Desulfurobacterium sp. TC5-1: one gene and its partner. The protein of the gene in region 2 binds, or shares a complex with, the protein of the main gene of each other region. Links are inferred from orthologs where the notes say so. Each region holds a gene or a part of one and is shown on either strand. Other genes may lie near its edges. The genes, in order: acpP and fabF.

Region 1 (15,558 bases), on a different replicon or contig from region 2:
GAGCTTAAACCGGGTGAGTATAGAATTTTAATAAGAGATGTTGAGGTTGCCAGAGGTGAGGTAGAGCCTAACAAGCTACTTGCCATTGATACGGGGACAACAAAGGAAAAGATTCCCGGGAAGGAGACAAAAGAGCCGGCATTCGGGCTTACAGCTTACTGGATAGCACCTAACCTGAAAGATAGGGCAAAACTTTTGGGATATACTGTTGTTGACATTCCAACAGTTATAATTACTCATCTTTCGGAAGTTATCAAGAAACATGCCTACGAGATTTTGGGAAGGGTTGAAACAAAAGAGCTCATAGACAACCTTGCCAGGAAGTATCCTCTCGTTAAAGACATCGTTCCGGAGCAGGTGCCTTTAGGTGTCGTTCACAGGGTTCTTCAGAATTTGCTTAAAGAGGGCATTCCTGTTAAAGACCTTATGACTATCCTGGAGGCGCTTTCAGATAACATTTCAAAAACGCAGGATCCGGACATCCTCACCGAATTTGTAAGACAGGCACTTGCCCGTTTGATAACGAACCTTTACGCTGTGAACGGTGAGATTACCGTTCTGACGCTGACTCCAAAAGCAGAAAATTACATTTTAGAAAAGGTGAAACAGAACGACGGTTACCTTCCGCCTCTTGAACCTGCTTTCGTTCAGCGAATAATGGGTGACATTATGAAATACCGTGACATTTTCACCAGGAAGCAGGCAGTTCCGGTTATTCTCACCTCTCCTGCCGTTCGCCGTTTTCTTAAAAAGATAATAGAACCGTATGCACCAAATATTGTTGTTCTTTCTTACTCTGAAGTAGAACCGGGCGCAAAGGTTAACGTCGTAGGAACAGTCGGAGAGTGATTTTCCTTTGTCTTTGGAAGTTGATTTTGTTGTAGAATAATGGCACTAACAACAGTCCTACGGAGGTTTAAAGATGATTCTCTCTTTTGGAGAAGTTCCACAGAAGCATGAGGTTATAAACATAGCTTACGCTTTCATTCAGCAGAAAGAGAAAAACTGGTTCAACGGCGAGCTTCCGATTGACCCTGTTATGAGGGTTGTTGCAATGCTTGAGCAGCAGGCTGAGGATATCGGCGGGAACGGTGTTAAGAATATTACTGTCAAGATTCTTGAAGGCGTTGATAACGACGGTGATAAAGTGATTAATGTTTGGGGTATGGGAACGATAATAAAGGTTGAAGAAGGCGGTAAAGAGATATCCTTCAATAGGTAAATTTGAATTCAGGAGGAGAGTATGAAGATAGGAATTATCGGTGGAAGCGGACTTTACGACATTGAAGGTCTTACCGATGTTGAGGAAATAACACTTGATACACCTTTTGGTAAACCTTCAGATGCTTACATTCACGGAAAACTTGCCGGTAAGGATGTCTATTTCCTTCCAAGACACGGAAGGGGACACGTTTACCTTCCTTCAGAAGTTCCTTATAGAGCAAACATTTACGGATTTAAAATGCTCGGCGTTGATGCCATTCTCTCTGTCAGTGCTGTTGGTTCAATGAAGGAAGAAATAAAGCCCGGTGATTTTGTTATAGTTACCCAGTACTTTGACAGAACAAAAAACAGACCTTCTACGTTTTTTGGTAACGGCATCGTTGCCCACATTCCTTTCGATAAACCCACCTGCGAATGTTTGAACGAGCTTATTTACAAGGCCTGCCTTGATGAAGGTATCCCGGTTCATAGAGAAGGAACTTACATCTGTATAGAGGGACCTCAATTTTCAACAAAGGCTGAATCAAAGATTTACAGGAGCTGGGGTGTTGATGTGATTGGAATGACAAACATCCCTGAAGCAAAGCTCACAAGGGAAGCAGAGATTCCTTATGCGGCTGTTGCTCTTGCAACAGATTACGATGTATGGAAGGAAGGTGAAGAGGTTAACGTTGAAAAAGTTCTTGCCACTATGGCGAAGAACATTGAGAATGCTAAAAGGATGCTTAAGCGTGTTATAGAGACGATTAAGCCAGAAGACATTGAAAACTCTTACGCAAAAACGGCGCTTGTTGGTGCTATTCAGACAAAAAAAGAGTATATCTCTGAAGAGGCGATGAAAAGGCTTGAGCTTCTAATAAAAGATAGAATTTAAAGTAAAAAAGGGGCTTTGAAGCCCCCTTTTTTTTTATTTTTAAGGACTTTTTACCTTTCCACTTCACCTTTGATAAATCTATCAACAAGCTCTTTTGCTTTCCAGTCCGGATACTGGATAGGTGGATGTTTCATCGTGTATGAAGAGATGGAGTAGAGGGGACCGCCTATCTTTCTATCAAGTCCAACTTTTGCACATCTTATAGCATCAATTGCAGAACCTGCACTGTTTGGTGAGTCTTCAACGGATAGTTTCAATTCTATGTACATTGGAACGTCGCCAAAGAGCCTTCCTTCAAGTCTTATGTATGCAATTTTGTTGTCTTTAAGCCATGGGACGTAGTCACTTGGTCCTATATGAATGTTGTTGTCAGCCATAGGGTACGGAATCAGTGAGCGAACGGCTTCCGTTTTTGATATTTTCTTTGTTTTAAGTCTTTTTCTTTCGAGCATGTTTAAGAAGTCTGTGTTTCCACCAAAGTTTAACTGGTAGGTTCTGTCTATTGCAACGCCTCTGTCTGACATGAGTGTTGCCAGAACTCTGTGAGTGATTGTTGCGCCCACCTGTGATTTTATGTCGTCTCCGACGATTGGTAGTCCTTTTTCTTCAAACTTTTTAGCCCATTCGCTGTCTGATGCTATGAAAACAGGAATACAGTTGACAAAGGCGCATCCAGCGTCAAGAGCGCACCGGGCATAGTATCTTGTTGCTTCTTCAGAGCCAACAGGTAAGTAGTTGATAACAACCTCTGCTCCCGATTCTTTTAAAACTTTTGTTACGTCGACAGGTTCCTTGTCAGCTACCACGAATCTCTGGTCTTCCGGGTACTCATTCATGTGTTCTGCAAAGCCGTCAAGAACGGGTCCCATCTGGACTTCAACACCCATTTCCGGAACATCGGGATTGAAAACGGTCGTGCAGTTTGGCTTTTCAAAAATTGCCCTGCTTACATCCTTTCCAACTTTTCTTTTATCAATGTCAAATGCGGCAACGATTTCTATGTCCCACGGTCTATAGCCGCCTATATCGTAGTGCATAAGTCCAGATATATCTTTTTCTGACTTCCCCTGGTAGTAGTAAATTCCCTGTATGAGGGAACTGGCACAGTTTCCAACCCCTACTATGGCAACTTTTATTTTCCCTGACATTTAATTGCCTCCTTCCTTTTCTCTATACTTTTTAGCAAGCTCCTTGAACTGGCTAATTTTACCATTTATACTTTCTGCTATCTTTTCCATCTCTTCCACTATGAGGGGAAAGTCAGACGCAAGCTGCTCCACAACCTCTTTTATTACCTGTTCTCTCTCTTCTTCAGTAAAGTACTCCTTACCTTTCAGAGCATCCTCTATTAATGCCATTTCAAGGAGTCCTAAAACTTCAAGCAAGGGATTGAGATTTTCCGTTTTGAACCGTTTTGACAGAAACCTTTCGACCTCTTCGTAACCGCCGTCCGGCCGGAACTTCGAAAGTTCAAGGTTAAGCCAGAGATCGAAGCCTCTATATGCAAGTCCTTTGATTCTCATATCTCTTTCATTCATCTATCAATCTCCAAGTTCCATCAGTTTTACTTTGGCTATGGCTGCTTCGTTTGTTGAAGGGTATTTTGAAATCAGTTTTTTCAGCAGCTGCTTTGCTTTTGCATTGTCACCGAGTCCTTTGTAGCAGAGGGCTTCTTTAAGCAGGGCTGCAGGCACTTTGTTTCCTTTTGGTGATGGGTAGTAGTTTGAGTAGTTGTCAACAACCTTTTTGAAGTAGTCAAGTGCTGTTGCGTAATCGCCGTGGGAGTAGAATATTTCACCTATCCAGTAGAGGGAGTTGTCTGCCAGAGGACTGTCCGGATACCTTTTAACCAGTGTTTCAAACAGGATTCTGGCCGTGTCGAGTTCACCCGATTCCATTGCGTTGAAAGCCTTTTTATAGATGTCTTCGTCAGATACATTTATTACTTCTGGTGTTTGGACTTCTGCTGAAGGTTGCTCGACTTCGGCAGTTTCCTGCGGAACTGCCTCTGTTTGATTTTCCGGTTGTACGGCGGATTTAGCAGATACGGTTATTTCTTTCAAAACTTTTTGTGTCTGCTGTGATGTTTTCTTGAGTTCGTATATTTCTTTTTCGTCTTCAACGAGCCTGTCCTCTACTCTGGCGACTCTCTCGTTGAGAGTTTTAATTTGAGCGCTGTTCTGTAAACTTTTTGCTTCTATTGAAGATATACGTTTTTCTAATTCTTCAAGTTTTTTATCGTATGCGCTCTCCTGCTTTGCAGGTGTTGTGTTTACCGGCTGTGTCTGAACGCAACCTGCCAGCAGAAGAGGAAAAACTGCAGCAACAAGTATCTTTTTCATCATTCCCCCCGGAAGTTAAGATTTTTCTTTGCAAGTTCCTCTTCGCACTCTTTTACAAGTTCCTGTATCAGTTCGTCAACGTGGTACATTCTGTTAACTCTTCCTACGTTACTGCCGGAAAATACAAGTCCATTTACCACGTCGCCCGCTGCAGATGCAAGCAGGGCATCAGCTATACAGTATATAGAATCTGCCTTTGCACATGTCTTTAAGCAGTTGTAGTGGCATCTGTGAGGTATTTTCCCTTCCTTTTCCAACCTTTCCGTAAATGGGTTTCTAACTGCATGTGCCGGCATGCCAACAGGGCTTTTTATAAATATAGAATCTTCCGGCTTCGCATTTATTATATACTCTTTGAATTTTTGATCGGCGTCACATTCGTAGGTTGCTATAAATCTTGTTGCGATTTGAACGCCTTTTGCACCCATTTCAAAGGCTTTTGCCATGTCTTTTCCGTCGAAAATGCCACCGGCCGCTATTACAGGTATCTTCTTAACGGCTTTTACTATGTCTGGAAGAACTTCCCACAATCCTTTGTCTGTTCCAAGATGGCCGCCCGCTTCGACGCTTTCAACAATTATCGCAGAAGCTCCGAGTCTTTCAGATAGAGCGGCGCCTTTTGGCGTTGATACTATCTCTATAAGCGGGATGTCAAAGGTTTTACATATTTTAAAGACGTCCTTTCCAAAGCCTGCTCCCTGAATGATAAAGTCCGCACCTGCATCAATGGCTGTAAGGAGCAGTTCGTAAAAGTGTGTCAATGCGTACATTATGTTTACGCCTATCAGACCGTTTGGTGCAAGTTCCTTTGCTTTTCTTATCTCTTCTGCAAGCTCTGTTGCGTATAGATAAGGCTTCATTCCCAATTCTTCAAGGTTTTTGCCTTTGCAAGTCTTTTTGGGTTCCTTTTTTCTGTCTTTTTCCTGGAGTAGAACGGCTGATATAACGCCCATTCCACCTGCGTTTGCAACAGCAGCTGCAAGTTTGTGGAGGGATACTTTCGCACCCATTCCGCCCTGGATAATCGGGTATTTTGGTTTTAGTCCTGCTATAACAAGTTCTGGCAATCTACTCATCTGTACTCCTTTTTAAAGTTTTTCTATCTCTTCAAGTTCGTCAGAACTTAAAACGCGGTAGCCATTTTTAATAAATAGGGCTGCTGCTACGCCTTTCCCTGCTTTTAGAGAGTCTGAGTTAAAATTATATATGGTTTTCACGCCGCACGAAGGACTTTTCTCCTTTAATATTACAGCTTTCACATTTTCTCTGAATAGATTTACTATTTTGAGTGCCTCCTGCGCACCTTTCACAAAATTTGCTGTCACGTCTGTTTTTTCTTCAACGGTTAAAACTCTGCTTTTTCCTTCTAAAACGGTGAAGCCGTCTCCTTTCTCTATTTTTGATGGAGATCTTGGCGTTGAAAGTCCTCCAAGCTGTTCCGGACAGACGGGAAGGATAAAAAACCTATCCTTAATAAACTTTAATCCTTCCCACGGAACACTCTTTCCGTCGTAACGGCATCGTATTCCTAATAAACACATACTTACAACTATTACGCTATCCATTGCAGACGATTACCTGATGGTAGGGTTTTTTACTTAACTCTTCAGCTGCTTCTTTTACGTCTTTAAGTGTTAGTGATTCAATCTCTTCTATGTATTGGGTGTCTTTTTCCGGTGTTCCTGTCAGCACTGTCCACCATCCGTAGTACCAGGCTTTTCGTAGTCTTTTCTCGTGGTCAAGTAGATAAGTCCCTTTAAGGTAGTTTTTGGCCCTGTTAATATCTTCTTCGCCGATTAACGCCGGCAGGTTTTCTATCAGGTTGTCAATGCCTTTTAGTGCCTGTTCTTCCTTTTCCGGCGACGTGCCTATGTATATGACAAATCTTCCAGGATTTTTTAGTGTCGGGAAGAAGGAACCTGTTGAATAGGCAAGTCCCTGTTTTTCCCGTAGCTGCTGAAAGAGGATAGAGTTAAATCCATCACCTACAACGGTGTTCAGCAGCTTATAGGAGACGTACTTTTTCCAGTCATTTACTGACGGTGCTTCGTATCCTCTTATTATGAAGGTTTGTGTTGAACCTTTCCTGCATAAGTTTACACTTTCACTTTTTTCAATGGGCGTTTTAAAGAGAAGTTTTCTGTTCTTTCCTCCCTTTATGGGAAGTTTAGAGAGTAGTTTTTCCACATTTTCGGGGATTTTCCCTGCAATTGAAATAATGAATTTTCCTTCGTTAAAAAACCTTCTGTATTTCTCTTTAAGGTCGTTGAGAGTTATGGGCACGACGGTTTCTACCGTTCCGGACGGTAGATTTTTGTAAGGTGTGTTTTTATAGGTGAAAAGGTTAAATTCTTCGTAACCAAACGAAAATGCACTTTCAAGTCTTGCCCTTATGGCAGCAATGGTTGTCTCTTTTTCTATTATGAAATCTTCTTCGGTAAAGGCCGGTTCCGTTATCAGTTCAGAGAGGACTTCTATGAAGACCGGGAATCCATCGGGAGTTATCTGGAAAGATATAGTAGAAAAATCTTTTCCTGTTTCTGGAATTATCGATGAACCGTAAGGTTCTGTTAAGAATGCTATTTCCTTGGTCGTTTTTGAAACACTCCTTTTTAGACCAACGTGGAGGGACAAGTTTGTGAGTCCTGCTTTTCCGTTGTCTGTTACGCTTCCGTTTTCTGAAAAGATGACGACAGAAGTTATGTCAAGTTCATCTACGGGATTGAGGACTGCTTCAACGTTTTCAGAAATTTTAAACCTCTCCATCAAAAGTCCTCCAGTGCCGGAACGACCGGCGGGGAGTCATAGGATGCACCTTTTACTGTAACCTTTCTTTCGTTGATTGTTATCCTGCCTTCAACGAACCACTTTACAGCCTGGGGATAAATTCTGTGCTCCCATTCCAAGATTCTATTAGCAAGTGTGTCAGGCGTGTCTTCCGGCTTTACAGGTACAACCGCCTGAATGATTATTGGACCTGTGTCAACACCGGTATCAATAAAGTGGACTGTGGCGCCGGAAAACTTTGCACCGTATTCCAGAACTTTTTTGTGAACGCCAAGTCCTGGAAAAGCGGGAAGGAGCGAAGGGTGTATGTTCATTATTCTGTTTTCAAAGGCTTTTACGAAAGTTGGCGTAACTATTCTCATGTAACCGGCAAGACAGACGAGGGATACACCTTCCCGTTTTAATATGGAAACGATTTTTTCATCGTAAGTTTCTCTATTTGAAAATTTTTTGAAAGGCAGGTAGCAAATGTTTATTCCAAATTCTCTTGCAATATTTATCGCACCGGCGGTTTCTCTGTCAGTGATAAGCAATGCTATTTCAGCTTGAATTTTTCCTGCCTCTACGGCTTCTGCTATTTTCTTAAAATTTGAACCTCTTCCAGAAGCAAGGACTGCTATTTTCATTTTATCTCAACCTTTTTGTTTCCTTCCTCTATTTTACCTATTATGAAAGCTTTTTCACCCGCTTCTTTAAGAACGGCAAGTGTTTTCTCCACGTCTTCAGGTGAAACTACCACACACATTCCAACGCCCATGTTGAACGTTTTAAACATCTCTTCTTCAGGAACGTTTCCCTTTTCCTGAATGAATTTAAATATTGGCAAAACTTCCCATGAATCTTTCTCTATTACGGCTTTTGTTCCGTTTGGAAGAATTCTTACAAGGTTTCCGGGTATTCCACCGCCCGTAATGTGGGCAAGCCCTTTAACATTTACTTTTGACAGGAGATTTAATATCGATTTTACGTATATTTTTGTGGGTGTCAGCAGAATTTCGGCAACGCTTTTTCCTAACTCATCAACGGTATCGTTTACGTCTAATTTCAGAATTTCAAAGAAGAGCTTTCTTACTAAAGAGTATCCGTTGCTGTGTATTCCCGATGATGCAATACCTATAACAATATTCCCCGGCTTTATCTTTTCGCCGGTTATGTACTTTTCCATGTCAACGATTCCGACTACGAAACCTGCAAGGTCATATTCACCTTCAGGGTAAAAGTCAGGCATCTCAGCCGTTTCGCCACCGATGAGTGCACAGCCGGCAATTTCGCATCCCTTTGCTATACCTTTTACAACGTCTGCGGCGGTGTCAACTGAGAGTTTACCTGTTGCGAAGTAGTCAAGGAAAAAGAGGGGTTTTGCACCAACGGTCAATATGTCGTTAACGCACATTGCTACAAGGTCAATTCCAACAGTATCGTGAACGTTTGCCATCTGGGCAACTTTAAGTTTTGTTCCAACACCGTCTGTTCCGGAAACTAAAACGGGTTTTTTGTAACCTTCAGGTATAAGATATCCTGCACCAAAACCGCCTATTCCGGCAAGTACGTTACTGTCAAACGTTTTTTTCGCGAAAGGTTTTATCCTCTCAACGAGTGCGTCTCCAGCTTCAATATCAACGCCAGCGTCCTTGTATGTAAGTTTTTTCTCACTCATAGCTAATCTCCCCGTCAAAGTAGATAGGAACTTCATAGGCAAAGTGTCTCTTTGTCCATCCCTTTCCTTCACCAAGCTCTCTCTCTATGTGCTCTTCGTATCCTTTGACTTTAGAATCGAGGGCGTCCGCATAGTGGAGAGCTACCGCCTCGAGTGTTTTTGGTTTTTTTGGTGAACCGAATTCGTACTCACCGTGGTGGGAAAGGATGCAGTGGAGCAGTTTTACTTTTAAGGTTTTAGGAAATCCTTCTATTTCATCAATTTTTTTAGAGATTAGTTCGCTTCCCGTGAAAATGTGGCCTAAGAGTATTCCTTCGTCTGTTCTATCAATTGCTACGTCCATGCTGTATTCGTCTATCTTTCCTATGTCATGAAGTATTGCAGCAGTAATGAGGAGATCTCTGTCTATGCTTTTATACCTTTTTGCCACGACTTCGCATATTTCAACAACCCCTAAAGTGTGTTCTAAAAGACCACCGATGGAGGCATGATGGATGAACTTTCCACCTGGTGCTTTCATAAATGCTGATGCAATCTCATCGTCGTAGAATATGAGTTCAAGAAGTTTTTTCAGGTATGGATTTTCTATCGTTTCAATAATTTCAAGCAGCTTTGTAAACTGTTCTTCAACGTCAAACCTGCTTACCTTTATAAATTTTTCTCTCTTAAATTCGGCTTTTTCTGCGTGGCGCATAAATTTTATCTTTGGCTGGACGTTTCCCTGAAAAAGTTCAACGTAAGCTTCAATAAAAACGACGTCACCTTTTTTGAAAATTGTGAGGTCTGCATCCTTTGGCGGCTTCCACCAGAGAATTGGAAGAGTTCCTGTCCTGTCAGAAACGATAAGTCTCAAGTATGGTTCGCCCGTTCGGTGCTTTTTGATCTCGGCGCTCTCTATTATAAAAAAGCCCTTAAACTCCTGCCCTGCCGGCATTTTATAAATGTCCCTTACAAGTACGTCCATCACGCTCCTTATAGTGATGAGTTTTAGGGGAAAATTATAGACTTTATATGAAATTGTAAACTTTTTTGAATGCTTTTACGAATAAGTTCTGATGGTTTAAAGAGAAAGATGGGATTTCGGCAGGTTTTTGTTAGGAGGGGGGATTTCCCCCCTTAAATTTTGAAAAGATGAGTACTTTTAGGTGTGGTTTTTGATGTATTCGATGGCGTCGCCAACTGTTTGAATCTTTTCAGCGTCTTCGTCAGGAATTTCAATTCCGAACTCTTCCTCAAGAGCCATAACGAGCTCAACTGTGTCAAGAGAGTCTGCGCCGAGGTCTTCTACAAAAGAAGCATCTGGAGTTACTTCTTCGGGATCAACTCCAAGTCTATCGGCGATAAGTTCTTTCACCTTTTCTTCGATGTTTTCTGCCATGCCAACCTCCTTAAATAGTTGATAGTGGAAATTATATTCCTAACTTTAGAAAAGTCCACCGTTGACGTGAATTGTGGTGCCTGTGATGTATGACGCCATGTCTGACACTAAAAATAGGACGGCGTCTGCAACCTCTGATGGTTCACCTTCTCTGCGCATAGGTATGGACTTTATTAGGGCATCTTTTACCTTTTCCGGTATTTTCTGCGTCATGTCTGTTGTTATGTATCCCGGTGCTACGGCGTTTACGCGGATTCCCCGAGATGCAACTTCTTTTGCCAAGGATTTCGTAAATCCAACAAGTGCTGCTTTTGTAGATGAGTAGTTAACCTGTCCCGGGTTTCCTGTGAATCCAACGACAGAGGAGATGTTGACGATGGAGCCGGTTTTCTTTTTCATCATAAGGGGGACTACCTGCCTTGTTACATTGTAGATGCCTGTGAGGTTTGTTTCTATTACTGCATCCCAATCTTCATCCTTCATTCTCATAAAAAGGGTGTCCCTTGTAATGCCGGCGTTGTTTATGAGAATGTCTATTTTTCCCTCTTTTTCCGCTATCTCTGAAACAACTTTTTTGACCTCTTCTCTGTCGCAGACATTCATCTTCACGCCGTTTACGCCTATCTCTTCTGCGGCTTGCTTTGTTCTCTCTTCGTTTGTTCCCGTGATATAGACTATTGCACCTGCACTTTTAAGAGCAACAGCTATTGCCCTTCCTATACCTCTTGTGCCGCCTGTTACGAGGGCAACTTTACCGCTTAAATCGATGCTTTTTGCCATTAAAACCTCCCTATTACTTTTGAAGGGTTATAAGTGAATAACCTCCGTCCTCTCTTACTAAAACATCATCTTCAATTCTTACGCCGCCAAGTTCGGGTATGTATATACCCGGTTCTACCGTTACAACGCTGTTTTTCTTTAAAATCTCATTTGATTTCGGGCTTAACGTTGGTGCTTCGTGGATTTCAACGCCTATTCCGTGTCCCGTACCGTGGACAAAGTAGTCACCGTATCCCTTTTCAGTGATGAAATCTCTTACTATTTTATCAACTTCGCGGCAGGGCATGCCCGATTTTGCTGCTTCTATTCCTTTTAATTGAGCTTCAAGGGTTATATTGTAAATCTTTTTAAGTTCGTAAGAAACGTTTCCTATAAGAAAAGTTCTTGTTATGTCTGAAAGATAGCCGCCGAAAATTGAACCGAAATCAACAATAACAACATCACCGTCCTTTACCTCTTTATGAGAGGTTTTCCAGTGAGGAATAGATGCACCTTTCCCGGATGCGACTATCGTCTCAAACGATTCTTCGCTGCCGTAGTGAAACATTCTGTTTACTAACTCTTTTCTGAACTGATACTCTGTTATACCCGGTTTTAAAAGGTGCAGAACGTCCCTTAATGACTGTTCGGCAATGGCAACTGCACGGGCTATGGCGCAGATCTCTTCTTCCGTTTTTACCACGCGAAACTCTTTCAAAAAGCCGTTGACCGTGGTGGTTTCAAAGTGTTTTTCTATTTCGTTAAACTGTTTTAACGTTACTCTTTCGCCGTCAACTATTACCTTCCTGTTCCCGAAAATTTCTTTCAGGTTTTCAAAGCTTTTCCACTCTAAAACGTTGAACTTTTTTGCTCTTTCTCTTGCAGCGTTAAGGTAGCGTTTATCGGTGAAGAAAAAGCCTTCACCTTCTGCTGTGATAACCACGACGCCAAATGACGACGGAAACTTTGTGAGATAGAACCGTTCCTTTCCATCAATGGTTATTAAAAGATCACCGTACTTTTTTATCTTTGCGGCTATCCTTTCAAGCATGCTTTCTCCAGATTCACAGTATGTATCTTGTAAGATCTTCGTCTTCTATAATGTTGCCGAGTCTTTCTTTTACGTATTCTCTGTTTATTATGACCTTTTGTCCTTTCATTTCGGGTGCGTTGAATGATATGTCTTCAAGGAGTCTTTCAAGTACGGTGTGAAGTCTTCTTGCGCCGATGTTTTCGGCTTTTGTATTTGCCTCTTCCGCCATTTTAGCTATCTCTTCGATGCCGTCTTCTGTAAATTCTATTTCAACGCCTTCCGTTTTAAGAAGTTCAGTGTACTGTTTTGTTAGTGCGTTTTTCGGTTCCGTCAGGATTCTTATGAAATCTTCTTTTGTGAGCGGTTTTAGTTCTACCCTTATCGGGAATCTTCCCTGAAGTTCCGGTAGCAGGTCAGAAGGTTTTGCTATGTGGAAAGCACCGGCCGCTATGAATAGTATGTGGTCTGTCTTTATCAGGCCGTATTTTGTTGGCACTTTTGAGCCTTCTACTATCGGCAGCAGATCTCTCTGGACACCTTCCCTTGAAACGTCCGGGCCTTTTCCGCTTCCCTTTGCAGCTACCTTATCTATTTCGTCTATGAAAACGATGCCGTGATTTTCAACGCGATTTATTGCCTCTTTGATTACTTCGTCCATGTCTATCAGTTTTTGTGCCTCTTCCTGTTCAAGGTATCTGAGGGCTTCTTTTACTTTCATTTTTCGCATCTTTTTAGGCTTTGGAAAGAGCGAGGAAATTATGTCCTGAATGTTTCCGGCGTCGCCTCCCATCCCGGGACCTATGCCTATTACGCCTATGTTGGCAGGTGTTTCAACGGTTACCGGTATCTCAACCTCTTCTTCATCAAGTTTTCCTTCTTTTAAAAGCTTCAGGTATCTTTCCCTTTCCTTTTTAATCTCTCTTGCTAATGGTTCTTCTTTTTTCTTTGATTGTGAAGGCAGAAAAACGTCAAATAGAGTTTCAAGGGATTGAGGTTTGGCGGGCTGTTCCGGTATCATGTGGTCAAGAAGTCTTTCGTAAGCAAGTTCTCTCGCCTTTACCTTTACCTCTTCTATCTTTTCCTCTTTTACCATGTTAACCGCTATTTCAACAAGGTCTCTTATCATTGATTCTACGTCTCTTCCGACGTAACCGACTTCTGTAAACTTTGTGGCTTCTACTTTCACGAACGGTGCATTTACAAGCTTTGCCAATCTCCTTGCTATTTCCGTTTTTCCAACGCCTGTAGGTCCTATCATAATAATATTTTTGGGCGCAACTTCTTCTCTCATATCTTCAGGAAGTTTTTGCCTTCTCCACCTGTTTCTAAGGGCAATGGCAACCGCTTTCTTTGCTTCCTGCTGTCCTACGATGTATTTATCCAGCTCTTCAACTATCTGTTTTGGTGTCAGAAATCCTTCCTCGTTTCCCTTTTTTCTGAAGATATTCTTAAACATTCTGCCTCCTTGTCTGATATGAAACCTCAATTATTTTATCACTGATAGTATGTCAGTTTCTTGCCGGTTGCAATGTTTTGCTATTATTAAACCACTTTCTACTTGTGAGGTGGTTGATGGAAGCTACGGGATTTATAACGGGTACTTTGAAAGGTTTAAAGATAGATTATGTTCTTTCTCTTCCGTGTGATAGGGTTAAGACGTTACTGGCTAAACTTGATGATGTTTACGGTAAAAAGCACATTCACCTTTCAAGGGAGGAAGAGGGTTTAGGTATAGCTGCGGGACTTTTTGCCGGCGGCAAGCGTTATGCTCTTTTCATTCAGTCTTCCGGTGTGGGTAACATTTTCGGTGCTCTTATGACGCTGATAAAGACTTACAGAATTCCCCTTCCCATCTTTGTTTCTCACAGGGGTATTTATAAAGAGAAAATTTTTCCTCAGGTTTTGATGGGCGAGGTTACGGAAAACCTTTTTAAAGCCTGCGGTGTTCCTGTTGTAAAGGTTTATGATAAGAGTGCCCTGCCTATCATTCCAAAAGCTGTAGAAGAAGCTTTTAGGAAGAGGGAGCCAATAGCCATTCTGCTTTCTCCTGCACTTTTTGAAGGTGAAGAGTATAAAAATCCGGTATTTGAGAAAGAGAGAGAAAAAGTTGTTTCTGTTAAGGTTGAAAAAAGTATTAAAAATCCCGACATGAGAAGGTTTGAAGCTGTGGCGGAACTTTTCTCTTTCCTGAAGGAAAAGGGAGATAAAGGTACGGTTCTTTTTGCAAACATCGGTTTCCCGGCAAGGGAAGTTTACCATCTTAAAAACCTTTTTGGTATCGAAAATTCCGTTTTTTACATGCTCGGAAGTCTTGGCCTTGTTTCCTCAATAGCCCTTGGATACTCTGTTGCAACAGGCAGATCCGTTATTTCCATAGACGGTGACGGTTCCCTTTTAATGAACACGGGAACGCTTGCAACGTGCAGCAGCTACGCACCGGAAAACTTTAGAATTTTCTGCGTTGATAACGGAACGTGGGGAAGCACCGGTGATCAGGAGAACTTTAACTTTTCAACGGTTGATGTTGAGGTTGTTGCAAAGGGAATGGGCTTTAAAAACACTTCTTCGGTATGGAAAAGGGACGGTTTGAAGGAAAAGCTTGAGTGGTTCTTTACATCCGATAAACCGTTCCTTCAGGTTGTTGTTAATCCCGGAAATGAAAAGGTCGGAACAATTCCCCTTTCTCCAGAAGAGATTTTAAGAGAGGTTAAGGTTGATTCTTGCTACTGAAGCTTTTAAAAACTGCACAATCTGTCCCAGAAACTGCGGCGTAGATAGGGAAAAGGAAAAGGGCTTTTGCAAAACGGGAATTAAACTGAAGGTTGCCTCTGCCTTTGCCCACTTCGGTGAGGAACCTGTTTTAACGGGTATTTACGGTTCGGGAACTATATTCTTTTCAGGCTGTAACCTCGGGTGTGTTTTCTGTCAGAATTACGACATTTCGCACCTGTGCGAAGGGGAAGAGATAACGGTTGAAGAGCTTACAGAAATCATGCTCTACCTTCAGGCAAACAGGTGCCACAACATAAACCTTGTGACGCCGACCCATCAGATTCCCCTTATAGTTCCTGCGATTTTAAAGGCGAAAGAGAAAGGCCTTTCCGTCCCTGTAGTTTACAACTGCGGAGGTTATGAAAAGGTTGAAACGTTAAAAGAGTTAGATGGTATCGTTGACATCTACATGCCGGACATTAAAACTTTTAACCGGAATTTTGCAACTAAATACCTTAAAGCGCCGGATTATCCGGAAGTTGTAAAAGATGCGGTTCTGGAAATGTTTCGTCAGGTTGGAAATCTTGAAATCGGCAGTGACGGGACAGCTAAAAGGGGCGTTTTAATAAGGCACCTTGTCATGCCGGGATACACCGGTGACACCATAGAAATTCTTAACTGGATAAAAGATACGATAGGAAAAGGTGCTTACGTAAACGTTATGGATCAGTACTTTCCCGCTTACAGGGCATCTGAATTTCCTGAAATAGCGCGGCGGATAACGGAAGAGGA
Region 2 (15,802 bases):
TGCAGAAAAGCAGGAGCAAAAACAATAAAGAAGGCCACTTCAGCAAAGGAGAGAGAAGAAATATGGAGAGCGCGGAGAGAACTTTCACCTGCAATCGTTCAATTAAAACCAAAGAAAATAAATGAAGATGTTGTCGTCCAGAGAAGTAAAATACCCGAGTTAATAAAAGGTACTTACAAAATAGCAGACAAGTACGATCTAATGGTGGTAAACTTCGGACACGCCGGTGATGGAAACATACATGTCAACTTTATGTTTGAACCTCAGGAAGCAGAAAAAGTTGAAAGTGCGGTAAGAGACTTATTCAGATTTACAATAGAACTTGGAGGTTCTGTTTCCGGAGAACACGGGATAGGTTTCATGAAAAAAGAGTTCTTACCTCTTGAAGTAGGTGAAGCAATAGAAAAGATGATAGCTGTTAAAAAGGCTCTTGATCCCAACAACATTCTTAATCCAGGTAAAATTTTTGACGTTTAAACCGATAAATATTTATAACTATTAATAAAGAACGGGGTGTTCTTATGGACATAGCAACGCTGATAGGTCTTGTTGCGGCTTTCCTGCTGATTGCTATCACAATATTCATCGGTGGAAGTGCAGGCGCTTTCATCAACATTCCATCTCTTCTTATTACAGTTGGGGGCGGCTTTTCAGCTGCAATGGCCGGTTTCCCGATGGCAGAATACATAGGAGGGTTAAAAGCTTTCCTGAAAACGATCAATCCAGGTATGCCGGATCCCCTTGAAACAATTGACTTTCTGGTAGAAATAGCAAAGAGAGCACGGAAGGAGGGAATTCTGGCACTTGAATCGAGCATTGACGATTTTTACGCCAGAGACCCCTTTTTGGGTAATGTTATGCGTATGCTGATAGATGGACTCGACATATCGGAGATTGAAAGCAACGCGGAAGCGGCAATGGCTCAGATTGAGCAGAAACTTTCGACAGAAGCCGCCGTCTGGGAAACACTCGGTGATCTTTTTCCCGCATTCGGCATGATTGGAACGCTTATTGGACTTATCCAGATGCTTCAAAACCTGAGTGATCCATCGGCTCTTGGTCCCGGTATGGCCGTTGCTATGATTACAACCCTTTACGGTGCTATCCTGGCAAACGTTCTCTGCATCCCGACGACTAAAAAATTGAAGTACTACAGAGACCTTACAATGACATTTAAAGAAGCCTACCTTATGACTGCTCAGGCTATTGAGAAAGGCTCTAACCCAAACATCCTCAAACAGAAGCTCAGCGGACTCTTTGGCGTTGAACTCAAAGAGGAGTAACCTTTGAGAAAGAAAAAGCAGGAATGTAAAAGCTTTCCAGCGTGGCTTACAAGTTTCGGTGACCTCATGTCATTACTTCTCACATTTTTTATTCTCCTTTACTCGATGAGTACGATATCACTTGAAAAGTTTAAACAGGTTATAAAAGGACTTACCTCTGCCTTTGGCGGAGAAGTTATCTTTCAAGAAGGCGGCATCCCTGGAGGAAGAAAGATAGGGGTAAATTTTCCAAAAATGTACCCTAAAATGAGAACGAGAGAAGAAATTGAAAAACAGATAGCGGAAATCCACAAATTGCTGCAAAAGAAAGGAATAAAAGCAAGTGTTGCAAAGTATGGGACAGAAATAAAAATAAGGATTAACACGGAAAAACTATTTCCCCCGGGAAGTGCTAAACCTTACAAGAGTGCTCTCCCGATAATAAAGGAGATGTGTGAAAAACTTAAAGCAGTTGAACTTCCGTTAAGGATAGAAGGATACACGGACAACGTTCCCATAAGAACCAAACTGTATCCTTCAAACTGGGAACTTTCAGCTGCAAGAGCTACTGCCGTGTTACGACTCTTCATAAAATGCGGTTACGATCCAAAACTGCTCTCTGCCGCAGGCTACGGACCTACCCATCCAATAGCACCTAACAACACGCCACAGGGCAGAGAAAAAAATAGACGAATAGAGATAGCCGTTGAACTGCCTCAATAGGGAGTAAAGGTGAGAAAGAAGAAAGAGGAATGTAAAAGCTTTCCAGCGTGGCTTACAAGCTTCAGTGACCTCATGTCACTGCTGCTTACGTTCTTTATTCTCCTTTACTCTATGAGTAGCCTTGACGTTTCAAAAGCAGCCAAGTTTTTATCTTACTTCCAGGGAGAAAGAGCAAAATACTTCAGGAAATTTTCAGTAGTTAAACCTATCAAGCTCTACACAAAAGATCTTGCGAGGAAGTTTGGTCGCATTTTAGCCAGACTCCTGCCGATATCAGGTTACCAGATAGTCGTCACAAAACAGTACGTAATGTTGAGACTTTTCAATAGAATTCTCTTCAAAAAAGATTCCATAGAACTTACTCCACAGGCGAAAAAAACACTTGACCAGATAGCTGAGACCATTAAGAAGCTTGGTGGAAATTACACTATCCGCGTTGAGGGATTCACAGACATTAATGCTCCAGAAAAGAAGATTCCAGGAATAAAAGATGCCTGGGACCTCTCTTTAAGAAGAGCCACAACGGTGGTAAGATATCTCATATCAAAGGGAATCTCCCCTGATCGTTTGACTGCAGTTGGATACGGTAATACCCGCCCTCTTTACGTGTGGAACAATCCTATCTTAAGAGCACGTAACAGACGTGTTGAAATCTACATACAGGTTGCCAAAGAACGGAAAGAGATCGAAAAACAGATACAAGAAGAATATCAAAGGTTAAAATACAGGAAAGAAGGTGTAATCACAAATGGGACAGCGAAAGAAGGAAAAGCAAGGAACGAGGCGGTATCTGGCCCTTGATGTGGGATTTAAAAAGATAGGTGTAGCGGTAAGTCTTTCCGGAGTGATTGCAAAACCAGAAAAAATTATATTCAGGAAAACAAATCTTGAAACGTTCAAAGAAATAGAAGAGCTCATACGGAAGCTGGGAATATCAACAATCGTCGTTGGTCTTCCACTTTCAGCTACCGGTGAAAAAACTAAAATAGCAGAAAAGATAGAAAAATTTACCGAGAAACTTTCCAGCTATCTGAAAAAAACTGATATTGATGTGGAAATCGTGTTCCATGACGAATCCCTCTCAACCGTAACGGCAGAAAACATTGAAACGCTTAAAAATCGAAAAGAAAAAGATGATGTTGCTGCAGCAGTTATCCTTCAAGAGTACCTTGATACAGCAAAAGATTGACAACTTTATCTTCAAGCTCTTTTACCGAACCAGCTGCCACTTTAATATCGCAGCTTTCTGGCATTGAACGTTTGTAAAGCTTATCGTAATAATACACCATAAGAAGCTCCACAGCTTCCCTGTATTTTCCCTTTAAAATGGCCGTTTCTATTTTTTTATATACTTCTGGCGAAAGGTATTTCTTTATCTTTCCTAAAGGTTTTAGATAAACTTCCGGTGGATACTTTCCAACACAGTAATCTTTCATGGAATATTCAACTCTAACTGAAAGGGGAAGCTTAACCATCACTTTTATACCCGTCTCCATCTTTCGCCAGAATGGCTCAGGAACAAAAAGTCTCCCTATTCTCTTGCTTTCACCCTCAACGATAATAAACTTTTCATTCTTCAACTTCCTGAGTTTCGCCCAAAGAAGAGCATCAAACATCTTTTGAGAAGGCTGTTTAAGACCTATATTTCCAAAAACGGAACCTCTATGACCGGCAAGCCCCTCAAGGTCAATTGCTGGAAATCCCTGTCTTATAAGATTTCTCAAAACGCAGGTTTTAGCACAACCGGTAGGACCGTAAATAACGTAGAGTCTTTTATTCTCAAGAACTTTCTCCATATCTCTAAGAATAAACTGTCTAAAAGCCCTGTATCCACCTTTTAATCTGAAGACAAATACACCTGCAAGGTTACAAAATGTTGCCACTGCAAGGCTCCTAAGCCCACCTCTCCAGCAGTAGATCACAATATTCTCATGTCTTTTTTTAATCTCTGCTATGGAAGAGACAATGGAAGGAATCTTTGGTGATACAATTTCAACAGCTTTGAGCCTCGCCTCTTTTTCACCTTTTTCCCTGTAAACTTCAGAAACGATTCTCTTCTCTTCAGATGTAAAAAGTGGCACGTTATAAGCACGGGGAATGTGGAACTCTTCAAATTCTTCCGGTGTTCTAACATCAACAAAGGTAAATCCCCTGTCTACTGCCTGTTCAATGTCAATTTCTTTGACCGTACTCACTTTCTCTCTCTCAAATAATCCTGTACAATTTTTACATCTTAAAATATGTGGAAAGGGTATGGTTTCAAGGTCTGATCCAAAATTAGAGATAATGCAACTTATCTTAGAGGAGAAATATCCGGAAGCTCTCAAAAAGCTAACGGAAGTATTAAAACAGGAACCCTATAACAAACAGCTTAAGATGTTACTCTTTGATATCTACTACAACTTAGGTAACGTTAACAGGGCAATCGATACAGCCATAGAAACCTCACAAACCTTGCTTGAAGAAGGCTTCTACGATACGGTTATAGGATACCTTAAAAAAGTCACTTATTACGTCAAACATCCTGCGCTGTACAGGATTCTATTTCATGCACTTGTCAAAAGAGGTCTTGACTACGAGGCATTTCAATCTCTTCTTGATTTCTGCAAATATGCAGTTGAAAACCGTAAATTTCTAAAGGAAGCAGCCGATTTTTTAGACATAGTAATCGACCTCTCTCCCATCCCTTCACTTTCAAAAGAGGCAGAAGAACTGAAAAAGACCCTCCTTAAAGAAGGGCCAAACTAAACTATTCCAATTCATCAAGAACCTCAGGAATAAGCTCATTAAGAAGCTTAGGATTCGCCTTACCTCTGGTTTCTCTCATAACCTGACCAATAAGAAACTTAACAGCTTTTGTCTTTTTCTTATCATCGCCTTCTTTATACTGTTTAACTGCCTTTTCGTTCTTATTCAAAACTTCAACGATTATCTGCTTTAAAGCACCTTCATCTGAAATCTGGACAAGCCCCTTTTCTTCCACAATTTTAGACGGCTGCTTACCGGTTCTAACCATCTCAGGAAGAACATCTTCTTTGGCAACCCTGAGAGAAATCGTTCCTTTGTCAACAAGAGATAAAAGTTCTGCAATGTGTTCAGGCTTAACAGATGTACCGGATATATCGATCTTTTCCTCGTTTAAAACACCCAAAAAGTCAGAAATAATTATGTTTGCTACTTTCTTTGCTTCTCCGTTGTAAGAGTTAGCCGCCTTTTCAAAAAATTCAGCAAGCGCCCTTTCTCTCGTAAGAATGGAAGCGTCGTAAGAGGTTATCCCGAATTCTGAAACGAATCTCTCTTTTGTCTCATCAGGAAGTTCCGGAAGGGAAGATTTGATTGAATCAAGCCATTGAGAATCTATTATGAGAGGGGGAAGGTCTGGTTCTGGGAAGTATCTGTAATCCTCCGCCTCTTCCTTTGTTCTCATTGTCTTTGTAATTCCCTTTTGTGAGTCGTAAAGTCTTGTTTCCTGAACAACTTCACCACCACTTTTAACAAGAGCAATCTGTCTCTCAATCTCATACTCAAGAGCTTTTTGGATAAATCTAAAAGAGTTAACGTTTTTTATCTCCGTCCTTGTACCAAGCCTGTCGCTCCCTTTAGGACGTATAGAAACATTAGCGTCACACCTTAAAGAGCCTTCTTCAAGGTTTCCGTCATTAACACCTATCCATACCAAAATGTCTCTTAACTTCTGCATGTAAAGTCTTGCCTCTTCAGGTGTTGATATATCCGGCTCACTTACTATTTCTATAAGTGGCGTACCTGCCCTATTTAAATCAACGTAAGAATTCTGATCAAAGCCCTCACCGTGAATGGTTTTGCCTGCATCTTCTTCCATGTGTATTCTGCGAATGCGTATCTTTTTTTTCGCCCCGTCAGGTCTCTCTATCTCTATCCAGCCGTGCTCGGCAAAAGGAAGCTCATACTGTGTAATCTGATAGGCTTTTGGCAGGTCTGGATAGAAGTAGTGCTTCCGTGCAAAAACTGAATAACCATTAATCTTACAGTTCAGTGCTAACGCAGCTTTCACCGCAAATTCAACAGCTTTTTTATTTAGCACAGGCAGTGAACCTGGCATCCCGAGGCAGACCGGGCAAACATTTGTATTTGGCGGATCACCAAACCTGTTTTTACATGAACAGAAAATTTTTGTCTCCGTTAAAAGTTGAGCATGAACCTCAAGTCCTATTACCGCTTCAAACTCCATAGCACCTCTCCTTAGACTCAGGCTGTACATATACCTCTTTTACTTGATTCCATAAACCTTAACATCTCTTCTATTTCAGGAATATCGCCAAATTCTTCTCTCACCTTTTCTATAGCAACTTTTAAAGGTTCGTCTGTTTTAAAGAGCATTTCAAAGGCCGTTGTCAGCGCTCTTATAGTTTCCCTTTTAAAACCCCGTCTCTTGAGACCTATAATGTTTATTCCTTCAAGCTTTGCTCTATTTCCAATTGCAACAGTAAAAGGTGGAACGTCCCTTCCAACCGCTGAAGCACCACCTATCATTACATGTTTACCGATTCTCACGAATTGATGAACGCCGGTCATTCCACCAATTATGGCGTAATCATCTACTTTCACATGGCCTGCAAGTGTAGCAACATTGGCAAGGATAACGTGATTTCCAAGTTTACAATCGTGAGCAATATGGGAATAGGCCATTATAAGGCAATCGTCACCGACTTCAGTAACCATTCCACCACCTTCTGTTCCTCTATGAATGGTTACATACTCCCTGATAACTGTTCTATTACCAATCACAACCTCAGAAGGTTCTCCTTTATACTTTAAATCCTGCGGCGGAACACCTATTGTGGCAGAGTAGATAGTACAATTCTCACCTATTGTCGTTTTACCCTCAATAACAGCTCCCTGTTTTACAACTGTTCCTTTTCCTATCTTTACTTCCCTGCCAATGTAAGAAAATGGACCTATCACAACATCTTCATCAAGTTCTGCACCTTTTTCAACAACTGCAAGTTCATGTATTTTTACGCTCATTTTTTCACCACCGATGCCATAATTTCAGCTTCTGCCGCAACCCTGTCATCAACATAAGCAATTCCTTTCATCTTTGAAACGCTCGGCTTCAATATTATAGGTTCAAGAACAAGCCTCAACTGGTCTCCAGGTCTAACCGGCCTCCGGAATCTCGCCTTATCCACACCCATAAAGTAGATAACAACTTCACCTGCTTTCATTTCAAACGATTTAAGCATGAGAATACCACCAACCTGAGCCATTGCCTCGATAATAAGAACACCCGGCATTATTGGATGCCCCGGAAAGTGACCCACAAAAAATGGCTCGTTAATGGTAACGTTTTTTATACCGACAATTTTCTTCTTCGGCTCAAACTCAATAATTTTATCCACAAGTAAAAAAGGATATCTGTGAGGAAGTATTTCCGCAATCTGAAAAATATCAAGTTCTTGACTCAACCTTCACCTCCTTCTATAAGAACTACGGCCTGAGCGGCTATTCCTTCTTCTCTCCCTTCAAAACCAAGTTTTTCAGTGGTTGTGGCCTTAACCGAAACACAATTCACAGGAACTTCGACAGCTGAGGCTATCTTTTCTCTCATATCATTAATGTAAGGTGCCAACTTTGGCTTTTGAGCGATAACAACAGAATCTATATTAACGACTCTATAACCTCTTGAAAAAAGTTCTTTAACCGTTTCCTGAAGTAGAATAAGGCTACTTATGTCCTTGTAACTTTCATCTGTATCGGGAAACAACTTACCGATATCACCAAGGGCTGCTGCACCAAGAAGTGCATCACAGATTGCATGGAGAAGAACGTCTGCATCCGAATGGCCTAATAAACCTTTCTCGTGAGGAATTTCCACACCACCTATTATGAGAGGTCTTCCCTCAACTAATTTGTGAACATCGTAACCTATACCTATTCTTAACATGAGGTTACACTAACCTGCTTCTTATGAATTTTTCTATCTCTTCTCTTATAACCTTCTCTGCCATATCGGGAATAACTTCCCAAGCAATAGATTTTATGATTTCTTCTGCCTCTTTTTTGAATTCTTCCGCTAACTCTTCTTTTAACTGTTTTTTCAGGTCTTCAATGTCTATCTTTTCAACAGGTGAAACTTCCGCTTCAGGAACAACAGGTTGCTGCGGTTCTACCTTTTCTACAGGCGAAGTTTCTGAAGGTTCCTCTTCAACCGACTTTTGAACCTCCTCTGCAGTTTTCTCTTCTGTTTCTTTTTCCACTTCTTGAGGTACTTTCTCAGGTTCTTCAAATTTAGAAACACCAAATGCCTGAGCAAGTTTTTCCTTTTCAGAAGTTTCTTCTTCTAAAACAGGTGTTTTTTCCTCTTTTTCTTCAAGAGATATACCACCCTCTATTGGCTGAATAGCTATAGTCTCTTCTGAAGATTCAGGCTCTAACGTTATAGGCTCAAGTTCCGTCTCTTCACCACCTATATGAAGAACATTTTCCTCTATTGGTTGTATCTCCATTACCTCTTCAGCTGGCGTTATCTCTATTTCTTCCGGATGCTCTTTCTTGCCGCCGGTAAGAACTATTTCTGGCTTTTCAGCTTTCACTTCCATTTTTGGTTTTTCAAGCCTTGCTTCATTGACAAGTCTAAATAAATCGTCAACTGTGAAAGGCTTGGGAAGCACAAACTTAACGCCCATTTCCTTTGCTTTTTCTTCGTCAAAACCCTCACTTTTAAGACCTATAAAAACTACAGGAATACCGGCCGATAAAATATCTGGAATTACATCATAAGCCTTACCATTTTTAAGAGCAACATTTATTATTGCCACTTCTGGCTTTTCTGTATTTACTTTATTTAAAACTTCTTTTAAGGTTTCAGCATGAATTAACTCAACACCTCTCGGTGCCAGAACCTTTTCCATAAGCGTATGCCACGTCTTTTTAGCATCTGCGTAGAGAACCTTCATTTTGTTTCCCTCTCTTTTACCGATTTAATGAGGTCTTCAAGAATTAAAACCAGTTGCTTTGAATTAAGAGCTATTTCATCTATACTCTTGAGAAGATCTTTCTTATCGTCCTCTTTAAAAGCATACATAAGGCTTATGAGATCGCCTTTAACTGCCTCTTCGTTTATCTCTCGTGCCATGTTTATAGCTTCTTTAATTTTATCGGTATCTATAGACGGCACTGCCGTTTTTTCTTCTTTTTTCTTAGCTTCTTCCATGGAAAGTTTAATAGACTCTATTTCCGCTCTTATTATGTCTATTTTATCTTTTATTTTCATTATTACCTGATCATCAAGATTTACTGAAGGTAAAGACGCATTGAGAGATTCTTTCAACTGATTAATAACGGAATCAATAGTTTCAGCACTCTTAATAGATATTCCTGATGCACCAATATGTGTTTTAAGATCCTCTAACTGACTAATTATCGCCTCTATCTGTTCTTTATACTTTTCCAAAATTTCCTCTGTGGACAGAGATATCTTCTTTGTTAAATCCACTACCTCGTCCTGCAAAGATTTCACGGTAGATTCCAGCCCTCTTAAAATGGGCGTGTAATCCTGAACCGGCTTCGAAGATGACATTCTACCTATAACAAATCCTATAACCATACCTAATGCACCGAATACCCCTGCCACAAGCGTTGTCATTATTCCTGCATCCATAATCATCTACCCACCATCTTTTTAATATCTATACCGATGTTTAATAGAATATCATAAATTTTAGCAATAGGTAAGCCCATTACATTGAAGAAATCCCCATTTATCTTTTCTATAAAAATCGCCCCATGCCCTTGAATCCCATAAGCGCCAGCCTTATCATCCGGCTCGCCAGTTTCAATATACCAATCTATCTCTTCTCCGGTAAGAGGTTTAAAAACAACCTCTGTTTTTTCAAAACCCTTAATTAGATCTCCCTCAGGCAGTTTCAAAGCAAATCCTGTAATAACGCTGTGTTCTCTACCAGAAAGTAAACTTAAGAACTCCGCAGCCTCGATTCTGTTTGAAGGTTTTCCTAATATCTCACCATCGATAACAACGATTGTATCTGCAGCTAAAGCTATTTCGTCACTCTTCTGCAAAGAGCTTCCAGCCATAACTTTCAAAACAGCATTTTCTACCGCTGTCACTTCAGGAGCACCTGTCAGGTTTTCACGAATATTAAACGACGAGTAAACCCTGAAAGGAATCCCTACCATCGAAAGAATCTGCCTTCTCCTTGGTGAGGAAGATAGAAGAAGAAAACGGTTATACTCCCTCATAAAATCCCCAACTTCTCGAGCATTTTTTCAGCAGCCGACTGTTCTGCCTCTTTTTTAGATTTCCCCTTAGAAACCGTTTTTATCTCATTTACTATACATTCAACGGTAAATTCTTTGGAATGCTCAGGCCCTTCTTCTTTCACAACCCTGTATTCCGGAATTGTTTTAAAATCCCTCTGTGTAATTTCCTGAAGATAACTTTTATAATCTTTGTAGGTTTTCGTGTTTTCTAATATTTCCCACATTTTGCTTAAGAAAACATTGCAAAAGACAGTTTTAGCAGTTTCAAAGTTTGAATCAAGGTAAATAGCACCAAAGAGCGATTCAAAAACGTCGCAGAGAATAGACTCCTTTTCCTTACCACCGGACTTAAGTTCACCCCTTCCTAAAAGAATAAAAGAACCCAGATTAACTGTCCTTGCAAGTTTTGCAAGAGAAGGCTCGCTAACCAGAAAAGCTCTTATCTGCGAAAGTTCACCCTCACTTTTTTTAGGAAATCTTTCAATTAACTTTTCACTAACTATAAGACCAATAACCGAATCGCCCAAAAATTCAAGAACCTCGTAATTTTCAATTTCATCTTTTTTCTCAAAAGCGTAAGAAGTATGTGTGAGAGCCCGCATAAGGAGCTCCCTGTTTTTAAAGTGATATCCTATTCTCTCTTCAAGCTGTTTTATCTTTTCAAGGAAAAAACTCAACGTCCTATCCTTCCTCATATTTCTTTATTACAAGACACGCATTTGTGCCGCCAAAACCAAAGTTGCTTTTGAGAACATACTTTACATCTGCCCTCTCAGCCTTATTTGGTACGTAGTAAAGATCACATTCCGGATCAGGTTCTTCGTAATTTATCGTCGGCGGGATAATCCCCGTTTTTAATGTAAGAACTGAGGCAACACACTCAACACCGCCGGCAGCTCCAAGGAGATGCCCTATCATGGATTTAATACTGCTTATCTTAACCTTATACGCGTAATCACCAAAGACAGACTTTATGGCCATCGTCTCATACATGTCATTAAATTTCGTAGATGTTCCATGAGCATTGATATAATCAATGTCTTCAGGTTTAATACCTGCATCGTTAATTGCATTCCTAATAGCTCTTGCGGCACCTTCACCATTAGGGGCAGGAGCTGTTATGTGGTAAGCATCGCCACTCGTCCCATAACCTGCAACTTCCGCAAGGATAGGTGCTCCCCTTTTAACTGCATGCTCATATTCTTCTAATATGAGAATTCCGCAACCTTCACCCATTACAAAACCGTCTCTGTTTTTATCAAAGGGACGGCTTGCTTTTTCTGGCTCATCGTTTCTCGTTGAAAGAGCTCTTGCAGCTGCAAACCCAGCAACACTTAAAGGTGTTATAGCACTTTCTGTACCACCTGCAATCATAATGTCAGCATCGCCATACTGAATTGTCCTGAAAGCTTCACCAATAGCATGAGTTCCCGTTGCGCACGCGGTTACAACTGAAATGTTAGGACCTTTGAAACCAAATCTTATAGAAACAAATCCTGAAGCCATATTTATAATTTCCATAGGAACAAAAAACGGTGAGATTCTTTTTGGTCCCTTTTTCATTAAAATTTCGTGCTGTTTTTCTATTGTCCCGATTCCACCTATACCTGAACCTATGAGAACACCTGCCCTTTCAAGATCAATTGAATCAAGGTCAAGCTTTGACATCTCTATAGCCTGAACAGAGGCTGCAACTGCATACTGGATAAACTCATCAGTCTTTCTCACATCTTTCTTATCAAAGTACTTAAGGGGATCAAAATCCTTAACCTCACCAGCAATCTGAACGGGAAAATCAGAAGCATCAAACTTCGTAATCTTTGTTATACAGGACTTTCCCGCTGTAAGATTGCTCCAGAATGTATCAACATCACTTCCAGCAGGTGATACCACGCCTACACCTGTAACGACAACTCTCCTCTTCATATCCTATCTCCTAAAACTATGATTGATTTAACAAAGGCTTCTATGAAATTATATAAAATAAAAGTGGAGACAAATTACGCAACTTCCTGAGAGCGACCATAATTTTAAATCAGTAGAAAAAATTTCTCAAACCTGACGGGAGGTGGAAGATGGTATTAGAAATAAAACCTCAAGAGAAGGATTATGACACACTTGCCCTCCGCGTATTCCTCAAAGCACTGGAAATTATCGGCGGACCCAAGAAATTATTTGAATACAGAAATCTCACATGGGTCCCCAGCCTGATGGAGGCGTGTTACGCAGTTGTACTAAAAGAAGAGGGAATGAAAACAGAAGATGAAATAGCCGAATTTATAGGAATAACAAAACAGACAGTCAGGAATATGCTTTCTGCAGATCCAGATCTGGTTCTTAAAAAGCTGGAAGGCGAGTTAGAAAGCAAAGACATCAAAGTCCATACAGCTGGAGGCCTTGCAAAATTAGCTTATAGAGAAGTTAAAGAGGGAAGAGACAACGTGCCTTTTGTTGTCTCTGTATGCAAAACTTATCTTTCCCAACTTTTTGGCGTCGTCTGGCCTGTAGAAGTTTTAACAGTAATAAAGGGATTGTCATTCCCTATAGAGGATAGACAGGTTCTAAAAGAAAAACTGAAAGGTATTAAAATAAAAGACAGCTATGCCGAAGACCTGATTGATGTGATAGAATTGCCTGTTAGAAGTCCTGCTGATTTATTACACAAATTAAAAGAGGCTGCTACTAAGGATTAAGGAGTCTTTGGATATGGATAAAGCAATCCTGCGCCAGATAGAAAAAAAGCTTGTTGAGCTTGGGATCCCCTTAGAAAAACTCGAAAAGATAAAGAAAACAAATGAGGATTTTTTTGAAGGCCTTATAAAGAACAACCTCATAAAGGAGGAAACTCTCCTCCAAATCTTATCTCAGGTTTACGGTGTTCCATCTGTTGACTTAAGAGAAATTAGTTTAGATGAGGATATTGTAAAGATAATTCCCCAGAGTACTGCCGAAAAAAATATGCTCCTTCCCATCGGTAGAATAGGTCCAAACCTAAAGCTTGCTATGGCAGATCCATCCGACCTGCAGACAATAGAACGATTAAGATTCTCAACAGGCTTCAAAATAGAACCTTACGTGGCCTTACCCTTTAGAATTAAACAGAAACTTGAAGAAGTCTATGGAAAGATAGAGGAGGATTTCTTCTCAAAACTGCGCCAGGAACTTTTAACAGAAAAGGAATCAGCAGAAATAGAAGATTTAGAAGAAACACCTGTCAAAGAAAATGTTGTTTCTCTTGACAACCTGAAACAACTTGCAACTCAAGCACCCATTGTTAAGCTCGTTAACGCTATAGTCCTTGAAGCTCTCAAAAGAGGTGCCAGTGATATTCATATTGAACCGTTTGAGAAGGAACTAAGAATAAGATACAGGATTGACGGAGTCCTGCACGTTGTAGGAAAGTATTCCCCGGAAATTAAAGATGCCGTATCAGCACGTTTTAAAGTCTTAAGTAATCTTGATATTGCCGAAAAAAGACTTCCACAAGACGGCAGAATGTCGGTTAAGTATAAAGGCAGAAAAATAGATTTCAGGGTTTCAACTCTTCCAACGGTATTCGGTGAGAAAATTGTTCTCAGGATTCTCGACAAAGGAAACCTTCAACTTGACCTGTCAAAATTGGGGCTTGAGGAAAGAGAATATAAACTCCTCATGAAGGCAATTAAAGCACCTTACGGTATGGTTCTTGTTACCGGACCTACAGGCTCCGGTAAAACAACAACGCTATATTCCTCCCTTCTAACGGTTAACACACCAGAAGTTAACATAATGACAGCTGAAGACCCGGTAGAATATAACCTTTACGGAATCAATCAGGTTCAGATAAAACACGAAATAGGGCTTGATTTTGCGAGAGTACTGAGAGCGTTTCTAAGACAGGACCCTGACATTATCATGGTTGGTGAGATAAGGGACAAAGAGACAGCTCAGATAGCCATTGAATCAGCTCTTACCGGTCACCTTGTATTTTCAACACTTCACACAAACGATGCACCAAGCACTGTGACAAGATTGTTAGATATGGGAATAGAACCGTTCCTGGTTTCATCATCAGTCCTTCTTGTAATAGCCCAGAGGCTTGCAAGGAGAATTTGCCCTAAATGCAAAGAACCCTACAAATATCCTATTGAAGTCTTAATGGAAGTAGGTTTTTCAAAAGAAGAAGCAGCTACGATAAAAACATACAGAGGGAAAGGTTGTGACTACTGTAACGGTACTGGTTATAAGGGAAGAGTTGGATTTTACGAAGTTCTTGAAATGTCCCATAAAGTCAGAGACGCCATATTGAAAGGGAAAACCAGCGACGATATCCGTCAGATTGCTATCCTTGAGGGAATGAGAACGTTGAGAGATATTGGTAGAATAAAAATCGCAAAAGGCGACACAACACCTGAAGAGGTTCTTCGTGTTACAAGAGAGTATTAAGGAGGTATCGGATGAAGAAAGAGAAATTACTCAGAATATTTATAGATAGTGAAGATAAATACAACGGTGAACTTCTATGGAAATATATTCTGAAATCCGTAAAAGAGAGAGGTCTGGCCGGTGCAACCGTTATTAAAGCTGCAGCTGGCATTGGCTCTCATTCTGAAATACATACAATTAGCGTGCTTGCCCTATCTTTTAACCTTCCCCTAATCATAGAGATAATCGATGAAGAGAAAAAAATAGAAGACTTCATATCATTTATAGATACTTTCCTTGAAGAAGGGCTGGTAACAGTTCAGGATGTTGAAGTGAAAATTTACAGGCACAGGTAAAGAAATGCTACTTGGGACTGTTGAGCTTGGAAAAATTCCCAGAGTCATACTTGCAACAGATGATAAAAATACAGAGGAAAAGCTTTTCAAAGCGCGGGAACTCAAGATAGACCTGATAGAAGCCCGCATAGATTTAATAAAAAGCATAGATAGGGCAAGCATAAAGAAATTTCTTGACACAATAGGTGACTTTGGTTTTTATGCAGTTGCCACCGTTAGGCCGGTATGGGAAGGTGGAAAGTTTTCGGGAACTGAAGAGGAAAGACTCGGAATAATAAAGGAAGTGGCAGAACATCCCATTGTAGCAGCGGTAGATGTAGAGCTACGGGCAGAAATGATTATTAAAAGAGTAATAACATTTGTCAAAGGTCTCCGCAAAAAAATTATTATCTCATACCACGACTTTGAAAAAACCCCCCAAACACGGGAAATAAAGCAGATTGTAGAAAAAGCAAAAGAAATTGGTGGAGATATCGTAAAGTGTGCTTTTAAAGCAAACACTTTAAAGGATGTGGCAGATACGTTATGCACAATGAAATCTTTAGACATCCCGAAAATTTTTATGCTTATGGGTGACAAAGGTGCTATCTCAAGAGTTGATGGGTTCTATTTTGGCTCTCTCTTAACTTATACGTTTTTTGGGAAACCTGTAGCACCGGGACAGATAGAGGCTGAAAAACTGGTAAAATTACTTCTGGAATTTTATCCTGATTACAGGAAGGAAAAACTGAAAGCGGACCCGGGACTATGAACATACAGAGCGTAGGACTAACAACCCTTATACTCTATCTGCTA

Evidence for each region.
Region 1: the proteins of fabF (region 2) and acpP are in contact, whole or in part, in a solved structure (PDB 6OKG), measured with the Escherichia coli proteins. The link is inferred for Desulfurobacterium sp. TC5-1 from one-to-one orthologs.

The regions. Positions count from the first base shown.
Region 1 is NZ_ATXC01000002.1:162,750-178,307, reverse strand. Bases 8,645-11,348 are described here. They hold acpP (acyl carrier protein), read right to left. Parts: upstream 10,263-11,348; coding sequence 10,026-10,262; downstream 8,645-10,025. Other genes in these bases: H153_RS0108490 (aminopeptidase P family protein), read right to left, coding at 11,056-11,348; fabG (3-oxoacyl-[acyl-carrier-protein] reductase), read right to left, coding at 10,308-11,042; H153_RS0108505 (HD domain-containing protein), read right to left, coding at 8,877-9,848; purM (phosphoribosylformylglycinamidine cyclo-ligase), read right to left, coding at 8,645-8,884. In the rest of the region: flagellar biosynthesis protein FlhA, read left to right, coding at 1-849; H153_RS0108555 (hypothetical protein), read left to right, coding at 923-1,222; mtnP (S-methyl-5'-thioadenosine phosphorylase), read left to right, coding at 1,244-2,098; H153_RS0108545 (inositol-3-phosphate synthase), read right to left, coding at 2,149-3,246; H153_RS0108540 (hypothetical protein), read right to left, coding at 3,247-3,636; tol-pal system protein YbgF, read right to left, coding at 3,640-4,440; H153_RS09725 (nitronate monooxygenase), read right to left, coding at 4,440-5,516; H153_RS0108525 (DUF523 domain-containing protein), read right to left, coding at 5,529-6,005; H153_RS0108520 (pitrilysin family protein), read right to left, coding at 5,998-7,206; purN (phosphoribosylglycinamide formyltransferase), read right to left, coding at 7,206-7,853; more of purM, read right to left, coding at 7,850-8,644; more of H153_RS0108490, read right to left, coding at 11,349-12,072; ATP-dependent protease ATPase subunit HslU, read right to left, coding at 12,086-13,510; comD (sulfopyruvate decarboxylase subunit alpha), read left to right, coding at 13,627-14,784; H153_RS09720 (radical SAM protein), read left to right, coding at 14,768-15,558. UniProt on the Escherichia coli protein: Carrier of the growing fatty acid chain in fatty acid biosynthesis.
Region 2 is NZ_ATXC01000001.1:523,811-539,612, reverse strand. The notes cover bases 10,052-12,999. They hold fabF (beta-ketoacyl-ACP synthase II), read right to left. Parts: upstream 12,174-12,999; coding sequence 10,929-12,173; downstream 10,052-10,928. Other genes in these bases: pilB (type IV-A pilus assembly ATPase PilB), read left to right, coding at 12,954-12,999; H153_RS0102610 (bacterio-opsin activator HTH domain-containing protein), read left to right, coding at 12,323-12,940; rnc (ribonuclease III), read right to left, coding at 10,223-10,924; H153_RS0102625 (Maf family protein), read right to left, coding at 10,052-10,226. In the rest of the region: H153_RS0102690 (FAD-linked oxidase C-terminal domain-containing protein), read left to right, coding at 1-477; H153_RS0102685 (motility protein A), read left to right, coding at 522-1,283; H153_RS0102680 (flagellar motor protein MotB), read left to right, coding at 1,287-1,985; H153_RS09085 (flagellar motor protein MotB), read left to right, coding at 1,995-2,786; Holliday junction resolvase RuvX, read left to right, coding at 2,734-3,174; tRNA 2-selenouridine(34) synthase MnmH, read right to left, coding at 3,137-4,180; H153_RS0102660 (tetratricopeptide repeat protein), read left to right, coding at 4,239-4,733; Asp-tRNA(Asn)/Glu-tRNA(Gln) amidotransferase subunit GatB, read right to left, coding at 4,735-6,195; lpxA (acyl-ACP--UDP-N-acetylglucosamine O-acyltransferase), read right to left, coding at 6,213-6,992; 3-hydroxyacyl-ACP dehydratase FabZ, read right to left, coding at 6,989-7,432; ispF (2-C-methyl-D-erythritol 2,4-cyclodiphosphate synthase), read right to left, coding at 7,429-7,911; H153_RS0102635 (response regulator), read right to left, coding at 7,916-8,923; H153_RS0102630 (hypothetical protein), read right to left, coding at 8,920-9,633; more of H153_RS0102625, read right to left, coding at 9,630-10,051; more of pilB, read left to right, coding at 13,000-14,672; H153_RS0102600 (DUF190 domain-containing protein), read left to right, coding at 14,684-15,007; and 2 more genes. UniProt on the Escherichia coli protein: Involved in the type II fatty acid elongation cycle. Catalyzes the elongation of a wide range of acyl-ACP by the addition of two carbons from malonyl-ACP to an acyl acceptor.